Regions from separate parts of the Limosilactobacillus portuensis genome, predicted to be linked through region 1. Evidence: predicted binding sites of a transcription regulator. Region 1 holds the regulator's gene; each other region holds the start of a gene.
The links. The regulator LexA, encoded in region 1, represses DNA repair genes until DNA is damaged. The targets are predictions, from matches to a motif close to CNAACANNTGTTNG.
Positions count from the first base shown of each region.

Region 2: uvrB (excinuclease ABC subunit UvrB) is a predicted target of LexA. The motif match lies at 2,358-2,371, and genes of this name have one in related genera.
Region 3: PRK60_RS09500 (Y-family DNA polymerase) is a predicted target of LexA. The motif match lies at 2,782-2,795, and genes of this name have one in related genera.

Region 1 covers NZ_CP117296.1:1,050,068-1,055,339, forward strand. Annotated here, with positions in the region: gene PRK60_RS05270 (tRNA1(Val) (adenine(37)-N6)-methyltransferase) at 1-188, opposite strand, end outside; gene PRK60_RS05275 (lysophospholipid acyltransferase family protein) at 277-915, shown strand; gene PRK60_RS05280 (YneF family protein) at 963-1,187, opposite strand; gene PRK60_RS05285 (DUF896 domain-containing protein) at 1,262-1,513, opposite strand; gene lexA (transcriptional repressor LexA) at 1,687-2,319, shown strand; gene cytX (putative hydroxymethylpyrimidine transporter CytX) at 2,379-3,539, opposite strand; TPP riboswitch at 3,621-3,728, opposite strand; gene PRK60_RS05300 (hydroxymethylglutaryl-CoA synthase) at 3,744-4,904, opposite strand; gene PRK60_RS05305 (ribonuclease H family protein) at 4,904-5,272, opposite strand, start outside.
Region 2 covers NZ_CP117296.1:1,367,104-1,372,375, reverse strand. Annotated here, with positions in the region: gene PRK60_RS07050 (LTA synthase family protein) at 1-2,201, opposite strand, end outside; gene uvrB (excinuclease ABC subunit UvrB) at 2,470-4,518, shown strand; gene uvrA (excinuclease ABC subunit UvrA) at 4,536-5,272, shown strand, end outside.
Region 3 covers NZ_CP117296.1:1,878,104-1,883,375, reverse strand. Annotated here, with positions in the region: gene PRK60_RS09510 (glycerophosphoryl diester phosphodiesterase membrane domain-containing protein) at 1-724, opposite strand, end outside; gene PRK60_RS09505 (hypothetical protein) at 788-1,207, opposite strand; gene PRK60_RS09500 (Y-family DNA polymerase) at 1,210-2,736, opposite strand; gene PRK60_RS09495 (aldo/keto reductase) at 2,858-3,724, opposite strand; gene PRK60_RS09490 (gamma-glutamyl-gamma-aminobutyrate hydrolase family protein) at 3,854-4,573, shown strand; gene PRK60_RS09485 (glutamate--cysteine ligase) at 4,615-5,272, opposite strand, start outside.

The sequences.
Region 1 (5,272 bases):
ATCGCACCATTACCAGCACAAAGATCAATGATGTTCGCCTGACGCTTCTTATTTGGGCGAACAAAGTCAGCTAGAAGAACAGCGTCAAGAGAAAAAGCAAAGCAATGGGGATTCTGAATGATTTGGACATCCTGACTATATAATTGGTCAATTCGTTCGTCTGCCTTCAATAAATTTTCGTCATCCATTTATTATTCACCTCTTTTAGACTTGCAAGGAATTACTTTTTTAGTCATAATAATGCCAGTTATTATACAGATTAGATTGGATGATTTTATGTTATATTCATTTCTCGTTGCCATTGTTCAACCATTCTTAAACCTAATCAATGGCAAAGCAAAAATTTATAATAAGGAAAACATACCTGACGGCAATTATATCATTGTTGCTCCCCATCGAACATGGATGGATCCAGTTTTAATTGCCCTCGCAATCTACCCCAAGAAATTTAGCTTTATGGCAAAGAAGGAGTTATTCAAGAACCCAATTGCTGCCTACTTTTTAAAAAAGTTAAACGCCTTCCCGGTTGACCGCAAACATCCTGGTCCTTCAGCAATAAAAAAGCCGGTACAAATCTTACGAAAAACAGATCTATCAACAATTATTTTTCCATCAGGCTCCCGCTATTCCAGTAAATTAAAGGGTGGAGCAACATTAATTGCTAAATTAGCAAACGTTCCGCTGGTTCCTGTGGTCTACCAAGGGCCACTCAAATTTAGTGAATTGTTTAAACGGCATTCCCGTCACATTACCTTTGGAAAGCCAATTTATATTGACCGGAAGAACAAACTTGACGAGGAAAGCCAAGCTAAGTTAGAGAGCGAAATGCAGCAATCATTTGATGAGCTAGATCACCAAATCAATCCTAACTATAAATACATCATGCCGCCTAAACCAAAAGACGATGATTTCTAAATAAAAAAGAAACCGGAAATAAAATTCCAGTTTCTTTTTTTATTTAATTACTTGTTTGCTTTTTTGGCTTGTGCCTTCATGGTTTGCATCATTTGATGTAACTTTCGACTAGATGGCTTTTGGCCCATTTGCAACATCATCGTCCGCAACATTTCTTCACTAATAGGTGGATTATTGCGGAGATAGTTTTCCATGTAACGACGAGCACCAAAGAAACCGCCAACTAAACCGATTAGTAAGGCGAGGATTACCAATGAAATTGTTAATGCCACAACTACTTTCCTCCTTTTTTAGTTACTGTTCAATAGTACACGAAAGTAGTCGAATTGAAAAGGGCTAAACAAGGTTAATCATCACGTAATCCCTTTTTCCGTTGAATTTCACGAACCTTTTCCGGAGTAACCTCTTTACCATTATCATCAAAGATTCGCATCATTTCGATATTACTCCGCATTGCTTCACGGAAGTTCTTAAGATACTCTTTCCGTAGTTTTGCCCGTTCCTTAGTTTCAGCCTCTGTTAACCCTTCTTCTTTATTTTTATGGGCAAGCTCGTTAATTCGCTTTAATAATTTTTCTTGGTCTGTAGATTCAGCCATAATTATCTCCTCGCATTCCAAATATCCTTAATTTAACTATTTACTTCGATCTTAGCTAACTTAATAATTATTTTCAAGATATGTACTAACTTCTTCGCGAACGTACGTTTGAAAGTTGACGATTACTATGGTATTCTAAGATTAATAATAATCTAGCCAAATGAGGTGTCAAAATGGCAAAAGTAGCAAGTCAAAAACAAATTGCCGTATTAAGTTGCATTTATAAACACGTTAAGGATCACGGGTATCCACCAACAGTCCGTGAAATCTGTGGAACTGTTGGCCTTTCCTCAACCTCTACTGTCCATTCTCACCTAAATAATCTAATCAAGGAAGGTTACCTACAAAAGGATCCTTCCAAGCCGCGAGCACTTGAGATTACTAAACAGGGATTAGATCTCTTAGGAATTGAACCAGAGCAAAAAGAGATCCCAATGATCGGTGTTGTTACCGCAGGACAGCCTATCTTAGCAGTAGAAGACACCACAGATTATTTTCCCCTACCACCTTCAATTAAAGATGCATCTGGATTATTCATGTTAAAAATTCACGGTACTAGCATGATCAAAGCCGGAATTCTTGATGGTGATGACGTAATTGTTCGTAAGCAATCAACCGCTAAAGATGGTGAGATTGTGATTGCAATGACAAGTGATAATGAAGCTACTTGCAAACGGTTCTATAAAGAGCCAGAGAATCACCGATTCCGCCTTCAACCTGAGAACGATGCAATGGCGCCTATTTATCTGGATAACGTTACTATTCTTGGCAAGGTTATTGGTCTATACCGTGACCACATTTTCTAAACTTCCCTTTAATTAGCAATGTTTCTTTATTGAGGGTAGGAATGAACTAATAATTTTGTTCATTCCTGCCTTTTTTTGTGATCGACAATCCACACCAAAAAGATCACAATTAAAATATCGGGCAACGTATTTCCTACGGGAAGATCTACTAACATTAAGCAGCGGTATACTATAAAACCAATTAGCCATAAGATAAAATGATTCCAACTAATCCAGCGATCCTTATTGTCAAGCCGAAGAACAAAGCGATCCATAATCTGAATGGCAATCATCGGGGTAAAGACTGAGCTAATGATATAAAGGAAGTTACTAAAATTATCCATCGGCAAAATAATTGCACCAGCACTTCCAATAACGGTTACAATAATCGCCGTTAAACGTGAGGACCACTTAACCTTTAATGTTTGCGCAGATACTCCTGCAGAATAAGCATCCATAAACGTGGTTGTAACCGTTGAGAGGAGAACAATAATTAATCCGCTAATTCCAACACCAGCACCGACCATTATTTTGGCAATATCTGTCTGCCCGGTTAATAGAGTTGAGCCAAGACCAATAATTGCCATCCAACAGCTAATGACACCATAAGTGAACGCACTAACTCCACTCGCTTGGATCGGTTTTTGGGCAACAGAAGTATAATCAGAAATTAAAGGAAGCCAGGATAGGGGCATTGAAACGGCCAATTCTAATCCTTGCCCAAATGATAGTGTCCCCAAGTGGCTATTAACATGTGGCTCTGCAAAAATTAAATAGCACAACCAAATCGTCAAAAGTAATAAAGCAGTTAAAGCAATGGTGTTCAGCCATCTTAAGCGACGAATCCCGATAATTAACCACACTATAATTAGGAATCCAATCAATCCGCACCATAATGGTTGGCCTAACTTCCAAAGGCCATTAGCCGCCAGCGATCCATCATAAATCATGATTCCCGTCCAGCCAATCAGTTGTAAAACATTTAGACTAGCAAAAAAGATTCCACCAAATTGGCCAAAACTGATTTTTACCGATTCCATCGCACTAATCCGCAACTGGCCACCGATTATTCCAGCAAGGAAAAGCAACCCACAGCCAATTAAATGACCTAAGATAATGGCTGTTATTCCTTTAACCATTCCCAATGGCGCTAAGTAAGTTCCTGTCAAAATCTCTGCAATTGATATTCCCGCGCCGCACCAAATCATTCCATTTTCTACCAGTGATGTCTTATGTTGCATCAGTTTCACCATCCTTTTATTGATTAGCGAAACTTGATCTTGATAAAGAAAAATCGACCAGGCACCTACCTGATCGATTCTAAAATTCTTAACTGAATTCCCTCCGTTGGCATTATCCAAATCAGGTCCCATGGGTCGAAGATCACATCTTCCTCTCAGCCTGTTATACAAGCTCCCCGTTTGTGTTAATTATATTGTAACACTTTATTTCTTTTCCTGATAAATCCGTTTGTGTTCCTTTTGACCCTTTAATATAAACGGTGCTGGATCTGATTGCCAATCTAATTCAACATCATCCGGGTTCATCCCCAGTTGTGAATTGAACTGCTTCTCATATTCAGCAATTGAAACCTGATGATGATTTGCTAGATCATCCTTAACGTCACTCAAGTATTTTTCAAAGTGAGGCTGAAGAATCCCACTGTAGAATTCACCTTCTGCTCCGGAACCGTAACTAAAGAGACCAATCCGGTCCCCAGGATTAACTTGACCATTTTGTAAGAGTGACATTACTCCAAGGTAAAGTGAACCAGTATAGAGGTTTCCTACCTCACGACAGTACTTTTGACTTGCGGTCAGCTGCTCACGCAATTTATTAGCAACCGGTGATTGATTGTCCTTGAGAAGCGCCTCCAATGCCTTCTTCCCCATCTTGGTAAATGGCAAGTGGAAAGTTAAGGCAGCAAAATCATCTAATTGGCGTCCGGTCATTTGTTGATAGCGTTGCCAGCATTGGAGGAAAAAGTCAATGTAAACATTAGTCGAGTATTTGCCATCCACATGTGCTTCGGTTGCGTAAAGCGGCCGCCAAAAATCCATAACATCCTTTGTATATGAAACCGTAGTATCCTCAAGAGCCAAGATGTGAGGGTCAGCAGAAATCAACATTGCGACTGCCCCAGCTCCTTGGGTAACCTCACCAGGTGTTTTCAACCCATAACGAGCAATATCAGCTGCAATTACTAAGACTGTCGACTGAGGATTCATCGCAACTAATCCCTTAGCAAACTGAATCCCTGCCGTTGCTGAATAACAGGCTTCCTTTAATTCAACTGCACGGGTAAAATCATCCAGTTCCAAAAGATGTTTGATATAAATGGCACTTGCCTTAGAATTATCAATCCCCGATTCAGTAGCTACAATCACAGTGGAAAGATGTTTTTTGTCATCTTCGGATAATAGCTTCTTGGCTGCTGCTGCTCCCAAAGTGACAATATCTTGAGTTGGTGGAACAACTGCCTGCCGATCCTGACCAATTCCAATCGTGTACTTATCAGGCTCATCTCCCCGTTCACGAGCTAACTCGCGTAAATCAATATACTCGTCAGTAGTTGCAAATGCCATCTTATCAATTCCAATTTTCATTATTCTTCCCCCATTTGATCCATTGTTTGGTTTAATAAGTGATCAACAATAACATTGCCTTGGTTGTTTGCATGTCCCTTAGTCCATTGAAAATGTAGCTGCTTAAACTGTGGTAGTAATTGAATAACCTCTTGCCACAACTCTTGATTAGCCACCGGTGAACCAGTGCTTGTTTTCCACCCCCGATGTTGCCAACCATTCAACCAATTCTTCATGATCGGGTCTAGGACATAGTGTGAGTCAAGAACTGCAATAATTGGGTCCTCTTGTTTTTGGTTCTTTACTAAAATCTGGAGAGCATTCCGGAGCGCCATTAATTCCATCCGATTATTCGTCGCGCCAAACTCACCACCAGTCTTGGTAAATTG
Region 2 (5,272 bases), 320 kb from region 1:
ACACGGGGACTGTGCTGAATTTTTTGAGTATAGGTAATTTTGTTGCCACCATCGAAGTGATAAAACTTATTAAAGCCAAACTTTTTGTAAACCGTTTTTCTACTATAAAGGTTTGCGGAAAACGGGTGGATTCCAATACTGTAATTAAACAGGTTGTTAATGGTAAAAGTCCGCTTTTGGTAAGGGACTAGTTGTGAATACGGTGTTGGTAATGTTGGCGAGAAGTTTGCAATCGAAAGACCAGTTAGGGCCTGGTATTCCATATTAGCTGTTCCGCCACCATACCCAGAACTAAGCATTAATCCACTAGTTGAATGCTTCTTTAACTGATGAAGGTAGGCAATTGGGTTACCGCTGACTTTCATTCCTGGGACACGGGATGGATCAGAGTAGCTTTCACTAAGGACAAACACCAGATTTTGGTTCCCAACGCTATTATGGGTACGATTTTGATTAATTTTTGCTCCCAACTTAGAGTAACGGTTAGCTAAGTCTTTCATTGTAGAAGCTGAATACCCTTTAGGCTTATTCATTACGTGAACGTCAATATTGTTGGCAAATTGGAGAAGAGTACCGTTCATTTTAGCACCCCGTAATTGGGAGTAGAAGTATGGAGTATCGTTGATATTTTGCAACTGTTTATAGACGATCGAATTACTATGATTTGCAAAGCTAAAGCTAAAAAGATAGGCACAGGAAAGAAACGCAATTGCAATCCGGACAAATGGGTTAAACCGGCATGACTTACCGACACGTTTTTCTAGTTGCCAGCAAACCGTAATAATAACGATGGTGCCAATTAAAGTAAAAACAATCACCCACTTATTAACCATTCCCAGCATTTCACTAGGGGCGGTTAGTGTTGAAATATCGGTAGGGATAATTGGTTCATTTCTGGCCGCAATTTTGAGGATCGAAGCGCCTAACCAGCATAGGTAGAAAAGAATTGTTATTCCTGAACTTAACCACCAACGATTAGTAATTGCCATTAAGATCAAAGCAATTGCAAAAATAATAAGAACGTTTACTGTAATGATCTTTGGTCGTTCAGTTAACATCCACTGAACCATCGTAAATTTACCATCCCAAAGGATAGCGAATGAACCGAGAGTGATCAGCCAGAGAATGAGAAAGGTTAAGAGGATCGGCCAGAAGTTTTGGCAAATTTGTTTAAGACGGTTAAGAAGGCTACGATAATTTAACTGCCAGGTTATTTTATTTCCCAGGAAATTAATTAGTGTTAAAATTCCAGCAAAAACGACAGCGATTATAATACCGATTAGAAGTGAAAGCTGCCAATTGACATGTGGTAAGAGCCAGGGAGTAAAGATCATTGGCAACCCGAGCAGGTTAAGAAGCAGGATCCCGGTGATCGGTAAAAGGTAGTCTTTCGGACTCTTATTACTTGCTCGTAAGAACCATGCAGTCATCAGTAAACAAGTGAGGAGAAGAAATGGTTGGTATGAGTTAATTCCTAATAAATAGTGCGTATTGGGAGTAAGATCACTATGCGGACTATAATCAACATGGTTCATATTGAGCCAGGTAATTAGTGAGGAAACCAGTAAGCTAATCATTGTTAATCCGGCATAGCGGTTGTTTGACCACTTCTTCAGCCACTGTTGATCATTTGCTAACCAGTCGCCAAGGGCAAAAAGATAGCTGAACCAGATTAGGCTTGTTCCACGATGAAATCCAAATGCATCATAACCGCTGATCAGGTTGATAAGAAAGAAAATGAATGAAAAACTAATCAACCAGTGACGACGCGTAATTGTTGACCAATGATGACACAGTTTTTGTAATGGGTGAGCAAAAAGGTATAGCCCACTGCAGACAAGCCAAGTGATAAATACTTGTTGAACAACGTAGAGTTCGGGAGATGGCTGGTCGGTTGTGGTTACTGGTTGGGTAGTAAACTTTGCCCAGGTGAAGGTAATAATTCCGATAATCCAGAGAGCAAGGACAACTGCCTGACGGTTAAATTGCTTTTGCTGTTGATTAGCACCAATGGCGATTGGTACCCATAAGACAACTGTGCTAACAAACGTTTTTAGAATCCACCAAAGAATAAAGGGCCAGGTTGCTTCTTGGAGGTGGGTGAGAAACTGACTTGCGGTTCCTAAAAAGCAAATAATTGTTAAGACAACAAACAACGTCCCCAATTGCTGTCCCCACTTTTGCTTTAAACTACTAAACATTGATCTCCAACTTTCCTTTTATGAAATTTAAACATTACTATTATATGTGCAAGCAAAGTCGTGATTCAATAGTAGAGAACAATGATTAAGGTAAAGTTAATTTACGGATATTGATCGTTTTATAGTAGGACAATTTAGAAATTTTATATTGATAGACGAATGCATGTTCTGATGATAAACTAAAGAAGGTAATTTATGATCATAAAGACGGAAGGTAATGAAGAACGAGTTGTTGCCTTCCATTTTCGAGTGCTGAGGAGGATTAATCGTGATATATCGTCAACCTCATAAAAATTTTGAGTTAGTTTCAGACTATAAGCCGACTGGGGATCAGCCAGAAGCAATTAAGGAATTAACTACTGGAATCAAAAAGGGAGAAAAGGCCCAGATCCTGTTAGGGGCCACCGGAACGGGGAAAACTTTTACGATTTCAAATGTTATTGCAAAAGTTAATAAACCAACATTAATTCTATCTCATAACAAAACGCTAGCTGGACAATTATATAGTGAAATGAAAAAATTCTTCCCACATAATGCGGTTGAATATTTTGTTTCCTATTACGATTACTATCAGCCAGAAGCATATGTTCCTTCTAGCGATACATACATTGAAAAGGACGCATCAATTAACGATGAGATTGATGAATTACGCCATTCAGCAACTAGTTCATTAATGGAACGAGACGATGTTATTGTTGTGGCCTCTGTTTCTAGTATTTTTGGTCTTGGTGATCCAAGTGAGTACCATAATCACGTAGTCTCACTACGAGTTGGCCAAGAAATTGAACGGGATCGATTACTCCGTGAATTGGTTAATATTCAGTTTGAACGGAACGATATTGACTTTCAACGGGGCCGATTCAGAGTTCACGGGGACGTTGTTGAAGTCTTCCCCGCATCACGTGAAGATAAGGCATTGCGAATTGAATTTTTTGGTGATGAAATTGACCGGATCCGTGAAGTTGATGCCCTTACTGGCGAAGTAATTGGTGATCGGGAACATATTTCGATCTTCCCGGCAACGCACTTCTTAACAAGTGAAGAGATTATGGACCGGGCACTTCCGCAGATCGAAAGCGATATGAAAAAACAGGTCAAAAAGTTTACTGATGAAGGAAAACTCCTTGAGGCAGAACGGATTCAGCAACGGACAACTTATGACATCGAAATGCTCCGTGAAATGGGGTATTGCAACGGAATTGAAAATTACTCACGGTATATGGATGGACGCAAACCTGGAGAGCCACCATATACCTTACTGGATTTCTTCCCTAAAGACTTCTTACTAGTAGTTGATGAATCGCACCAAACGATGCCCCAAGTTCGGGGGATGTACAATGGTGACCGTGCTCGGAAGCAGATGCTGATTGACTATGGCTTTCGATTACCGAGTGCGCTTGATAACCGACCATTAAAACTAGCAGAATTTGAAAAACACGTTAATCAAGTCGTTTATATGTCAGCCACCCCAGGTCCATATGAAATGGCACAAACAGATCACGTTGTTCAGCAAATTATTCGACCAACTGGTTTGCTGGATCCAACAATTGAGGTTCGACCGGTAATGGGACAAATTGATGATCTGGTTGGTGAGATTAATAAGCGGATTGAGAAACATGAACGAGTCTTTGTCACAACATTGACTAAGAAAATGTCAGAGGATCTTACTGACTACCTTAAAGATCTTGGACTGAAGGTTAAATATCTTCATAGCGATATCAAAACACTAGAGCGGACACAAATCATTCGTGATCTTCGTTTAGGGAAGTTCGATGTTCTTGTAGGAATTAACCTTCTTCGGGAAGGGCTGGACGTTCCAGAAGTATCTTTAGTCGCGATTCTTGATGCGGATAAGGAAGGCTTTTTACGGAATGAGCGTTCCTTAATTCAGACAATTGGTCGAGCAGCGCGGAATGCAAATGGTTCCGTAATTATGTATGCTGATACAGTTACTGATTCAATGCAAAAAGCAATCGACGAAACAAAGCGGCGACGGGAAATTCAAATGGCTTACAACAAGAAGCATGGGATCAATCCTAAGACTATCATTAAGCCAATTCAAGAGGCTATTTCCTCAACTACGAAGACTGAGGATAGCGGAAAAGAAGCTGACAGTACAGAATTTACTACTAAGGACTTTGCTAAGCTAAACCGTGATGATCAAACAAAGATGGTTGAAGAATTAACTGAACAAATGCGGACGGCAGCTAAGCGGTTAGACTTTGAGCAGGCTGCAACGCTTCGTGATACGATAATGGAATTAAAAGCACAGATGACAGGAAAGAAAACTAAAAGGATAAAGCAGAGTAAAAAATAAGGGGGAGTGAATTATTCGTGGCAAACGATAAGATTATTATTCATGGCGCACGTGCCCATAACTTAAAGAATATTGATGTAAAAATCCCCAAGAATAAGTTAGTTGTAATTACTGGCCTATCCGGCTCGGGAAAGAGTTCGCTAGCATTTGATACCTTATATGCAGAGGGACAACGCCGCTATGTGGAAAGTTTATCTGCCTATGCTCGTCAATTCTTAGGTCAAATGGATAAACCGGATGTTGATTCAATTGATGGCCTTTCACCCGCAATATCGATTGACCAGAAGACTACATCTCATAACCCCCGTTCCACGGTAGGGACTGTCACGGAGATTAACGACTTTCTGCGATTGTTGTGGGCACGGGTAGGAACTCCAATTTGTCCCAACGATCACACTCCAATTAGCAGTCAATCACCTGACCAGATGGTTGACCGGGTACTGGAACTCCCTGAGCGAACTCGACTTCAAATTCTTTCTCCAGTTGTTCGTGATAAGCGTGGAACCCAAAAGAAGATCTTTGAAAAGATCAAAAAGGAAGGATTTGTGCGGGTTCAAGTAGATGGTGAAACCTATGAACTAGATGAAGTCCCAGAACTTGATAAGAATAAGAAGCATACGGTTAATGTTGTCATTGACCGGATTATTATCAAGGATGGGATTCGCTCTCGCTTGTTTGATTCATTTGAAGCTGCTTTGAGGTTAAGTGACGGTTACGCGATTGCAGATGTGATCGGTGGGGAACCAATTCCATT
Region 3 (5,272 bases), 830 kb from region 1:
TTAATAGGTAAAACAGCCCTAAGCTAACTGTGGTCACTATTCCAAGAACAATTAACTGTTTAACGTACTGCCACCATTTTAATTTTTGGGTAAGTCGCCAACTTACAACTAAAGCATCGCGAGTTCGGTAACGTTGATAAATCATCAAAGGCAAGGTTAAGATTAACCGAATACCAAGAATCGTAATAATAACGTAGAAAACAATCAATCCAGCCAAAAGCATATTACTTCGCGTCATAAAATCAAAGATAAATTCAGGAATTTGAACCTTTGATAGCAGTGGTGTCCGAAATACCAGATCGACAAACGGCAGGACCAGAACAAAATAAAGAAGCATTAATGGCAAAGATCCAGGACGAATATTCTGCATCACCAACCATGACTCCTTCATCAAACGTTTGAAACTAATTTGGTTTCCCAAAATCAGCCGAAGTCCCAATAAAAGACATGCAAACTGCCAATAGATCACAAGAAGCAAGAGAACTAATTCAACTAATAGTCCAATAACTACCATTGTGTGTTGTGTCACTAGTATTCCAATATTTTGGTAAGAGATAAACGGGATTCCACCCGCTTGCAAGATATAGGTCGTTGCTAACCGAAAAAGCGGGATAAAGATCAGCTGGTTAGCAAGATCTATCCCTACAAATAAGATAATAAAAGATATCCAATGTTGCCAAAAATTCTTTGAATACTGGCAAAGGTTACGCCAAATTGCTTTCAAAACTACTCCCTCTTCAATTGCTCAGTTAGTGTATTTTATGTCCTCACCATTATACAGCACTCATCATTGACGAACCTGTTTAATATTGGCAAGTGCAATGGCTGGATGGTGATTAAAGAAGACTCTCCCCCGCTCAAGCTTAACTACCGATACCTGATCACGGAATTCTTCATAGTAGCCAACTTCATCATTAAAGTAGTTAATCACAACTGTTTTTTTCGTCCCAGCTAAAGACTGAAGGACATTAAGCAGATGTGCTTGTGTTTTAGCAGGAAGATACTTTTTATGAGAATAAATTACTGCCTTTTGGTGAATTAAATTATTAAACCCCGTCAAAGCTGCAAAAGGTGAAAATTGACCAGCACGATCCGATTGTGGCATCGGCATGTGTCCCCTTGAATGTTGATAAGGACGCTTCATGATGTCGTTATACTGAGAAGTATCGGTAAATAATTTTTGCTCAATTATCTCTTTCTCTTCCATTACTATGCTTGGTGACCCCCAATCTGATCATTTCGTTCCTTAGTTGTCGATCCCTTTTTCAAATCTGCTAGGTGAAGGATAACGTTTTTGTTACCTAGTTTCTGCTGAAGCTTAAGAATTGTCGCTTGCAGTTTTTGGTCACGTTGCCGCTTAATTGCCGCTGCTTGTTCCTGCTTAATCTCCCTTTGTGGATCCTCAAAAAGATTAACCTGTTTGAAGTACGGGGTTTGCGCTGCAACATCTTCATCAATCATGTGAGTCACAATTAACGTTATCTTCCTGATTAGTAGGCTAGGATTAGTGCATTTTTTATACAACTCTTTATAGATTTTCCTTAATTCTGAACCAGCGGCTGTTGGCAGATCAAGCTTTTTGTGCGCGTGACTGGGCTTAGCTGTTCTTCGGCCATAAAAATCTTCAACTACCGGTCCCTGATAGTTTGGCGCATACTGAAGACTCTGCGGATCGTAGTTAATGACAATACCAAAATCAGCACTGACTACATGCCGCTTAACCATACTCAATGCAACTGAATCAACCATCCCCTGAGCCGCGGCTAACCCTTCATGATACTTATACGGCTTCATCAATACTTGACTGGAATAAATTCCGTGTTCTTCTGAATGGTAGTTTTTAATATCCGCGATAGTTGCCATCTCATGCCCCCAAGCATGGTCGATTAGCAACTCAGCATTTTTCCCAAACTCACGGTAGAGGATTTCCTCATTGAACGGATCCGACAGTTTACCAAGCGAACAACGGGCAATGTCACCCATGGTATGCAAGCCTAATTTTTCCAACCGTTTTGCATAACCGCGACCAATTCGCCAAAAATCTGTCAGGGGCTGATGTGCCCAAAGATAGCGACGATATTGATACTCATTCATTTGGGCAATCCGGACACCATCTTGATCAGCAGGAATTCGTTTAGCAACAATATCCATCGCAACTTTTGCTAAGTAAAGGTTTGTACCAATCCCGGCTGTTGCAGTAATTCCGGTTTCTAACTGAATTTGTTGGATAATCTGTTTTGCTAAGGTATGAGGCGATACCTGATGATCATGAAGGTAATCTGTAACGTCCATCATTACTTCATCAATTGAGTAGGTATGAATGTTCTCGGGTTTGATAAACCGTAGATATATTCCATAGACCTCCGCGCTTTTTTCCATATAAAAGTGCATCCGCGGCGGAACAATTTGAAAACCAATTCGTAAATTAGGTGACTTTAACAACTTCCCCCGATAAATTGAATCATGTTTCGAAAGGTGGTGACACGTTGCTTTCTTTGCCCGCTCCCGATTTAACCGATCAACAATTTGTTGAACTTCGTATAAGCGTGGTCGTCCAGGAACTCCAAATTGCTTTAAAGCTGGTGATACTGCCAAACAAATTGTCTTATTAGTTCGTGACCGATCTGCAACAACTAAGTTAGCATTTAACGGGTTCAAATGATGCGCAATACACTCAACCGATGCATAAAATGATTTCAGATCAATCGCCATATAGATTCTCTGTTGGTCATTCATCAGCTATATTCCTTTCACTATTTTTATTTATTATAACATCTTAATCGAACAAATGGTCGATAAAATGTAAAAAAATGATCCCGACAACTATGTCTAGGATCACTTAGTTAAATATCAGCTCTTAAAAATCAACTTCGTCTGGATCCGCACATTGGCCACCCAGGTTGGTTAGAAGACTAATTTCTCTCATTTCTTCGTCAGTCAGTGCAAAGTCAAAGATTTCGGTATTTTGAATCATCCGGTTTTCATGAATTGACTTTGGTAGTGGCACAATCCCCTGTTGAATAATCCATCGCAAGCTAACTTGCGCAGGAGTTTTATCATATTTATCAGCAATTTGCAGAATTGTTGGGTTAGTCATTACGCTTGCTCCTTGTCCGCCAAGCGGGGCCCAAGCTTCCACAAGAATATTATGTGCTTGTAAATACTTTACTTGTTCAGTATGTGGCCAACCAGGATGCACCTCAATTTGGTCAACAGCTGGAGCTACCGTTGCAGTCTTCATCAAGTCAACAATATGGTGCGGCATAAAGTTACTTAAACCGATTGCCTTAATTCTGCCCTCTTTATACAGCTCCTCCATTGCCCGCCATGTTTCAGCGTTGATTGTACTTGCATCAGTGCCGAATTGCTTTTGGTTTGCCGGCCAATGAATTAAATACAAGTCAAGGTAGTCCATTTGAAGCCGATCCAGAGTTTCTTGAAAGGCTTTCTTTGTCGATTCATAACCCCGATTGTCGTTCCACAACTTACTGGTTACAAAAAGGTCTTTCCGGTCAATTCCAGAATCCTTAATTCCCTTACCAACAGCTTCTTCATTACCGTATACAGCGGCCGTATCAATGTGACGGTAGCCAACCTTAATCGCATCCGCAACCGCTTTTTCAGCAACGTCAGCAGGAGTCCGGAACGTCCCGTAACCGACACACGGAATTTGGGTCCCGTTATTTAAATTCATCTTTGAGTTAATGTTAGTTAATTCAATCATTCTTTTTCACTTCTTTCATACTTACTATTATATAGTCTTTCTCCCATTTAGGGTAATTTTTAAAATGTGACTTTCTACTTCATTAAAATTCTATTATAATACTATTAAAATATTTCAAGGAGGTTTTCTATGCGACCACGAATTGCAATTCCAGCAGACACTTTAACTGAGGCTACTAATATCATTAATGAGCGCAACGCCGCTTATGCTCCTCGGCCACTAATCGAAGCAATTGTTAAATCAGGAGGCCTCCCAGTAATTTTTCCTAGTGTGGATCCTGAATTAATTCCCAACTATCTTGACCTTTTCGATGGGATTATTTTTGCAGGTGGTAGCGATGTTGACCCTACTTTCTATGGTGAAGAACCGCATCAAGAATTAGGATCTACATACTTCAAGCGCGATCTATTTGAAGTTGCGTTAGTTAAAGCTGCGCTAAAAGCAAATAAGGCATTAATGGGGATTTGTCGCGGAATGCAAGTAATCAATGTTGCACTCGGTGGAACTGTTTTTCAAGACTTATCAGAAGATCCTCGACAAACGCTAAAGCACTCCCAAAATGCTCCGGGAAACTTTCCATCCCACCATGTTAATGTGAAACAAGACAGTCGAATCTTTAACTTGGTTGGTTCACGGCCCTATGTTAACTCTCGTCATCACCAAGCATTAAACCAAATTGGAAACGACCTAAGAGTAACAGCACGGGCTGATGACCAAATTCCCGAAGCTATTGAATCGATCGATAATGATCGTGTTCTGGCTGTTCAATGGCATCCAGAAAACATGTTTAAGCATTATGATTATTCACAAGCGCTTTTCGCTGATCTAATTCAACGAGCACAAGAATAAATAAAGAGAAGAGGCAAGAAAGACTTGCCTCTTCTCTTTATTTATCTACTTAATGCTTTTCGTAACTCGTCTGAGCTATAAATTTTCCCATCTTCAAATCCTTTAAATGGATTAATCGATTCCTGAGCTGCAACCTGATACCGTTTTGCTCGACGAAGTGCATATTCCGTTAACGAACCATCTTTGACGTAGTTCAGTAATTTAGCACTTGGTGTTGTCAATGGGTTTTCAACCCGGTCCTCCAAATCTTCAAGTACTTCAGCATATTCTGGTCCCAATTGAATTTGATTTGCATAGCGCTCAAGGCTCTTCACTAATGCCCGAGCGGTTGCCTGGTACTTGCAATTTTCTCGTGGATCTTCTTCCGCAACAACCTCATTCATCTTATCAGCATTTTTAAGGATATCATTAACTTCCTCTTCATTTAATGCTGGATGCATGATGAAGTAACTAGCAAGTAGCCGAATAAACCGTAACGTCCCTGTACGAATCCCAACTGAACTACTTGGATCAAGATCGAGCATTCGTAATTCAAGATATTCAATTCCGTTTTTCGGCAAATCCTTAAGATTGCGATTACCTTTAAAGCGAACTGAGCCGTGGAATTCATAGTCTGATGTTAGGACACCATCCTTAACTCCCTTTTCAATTCGCGCAATGTATCGATCAAGATTGGTAAAGTCACCAGTAAACTTAGTA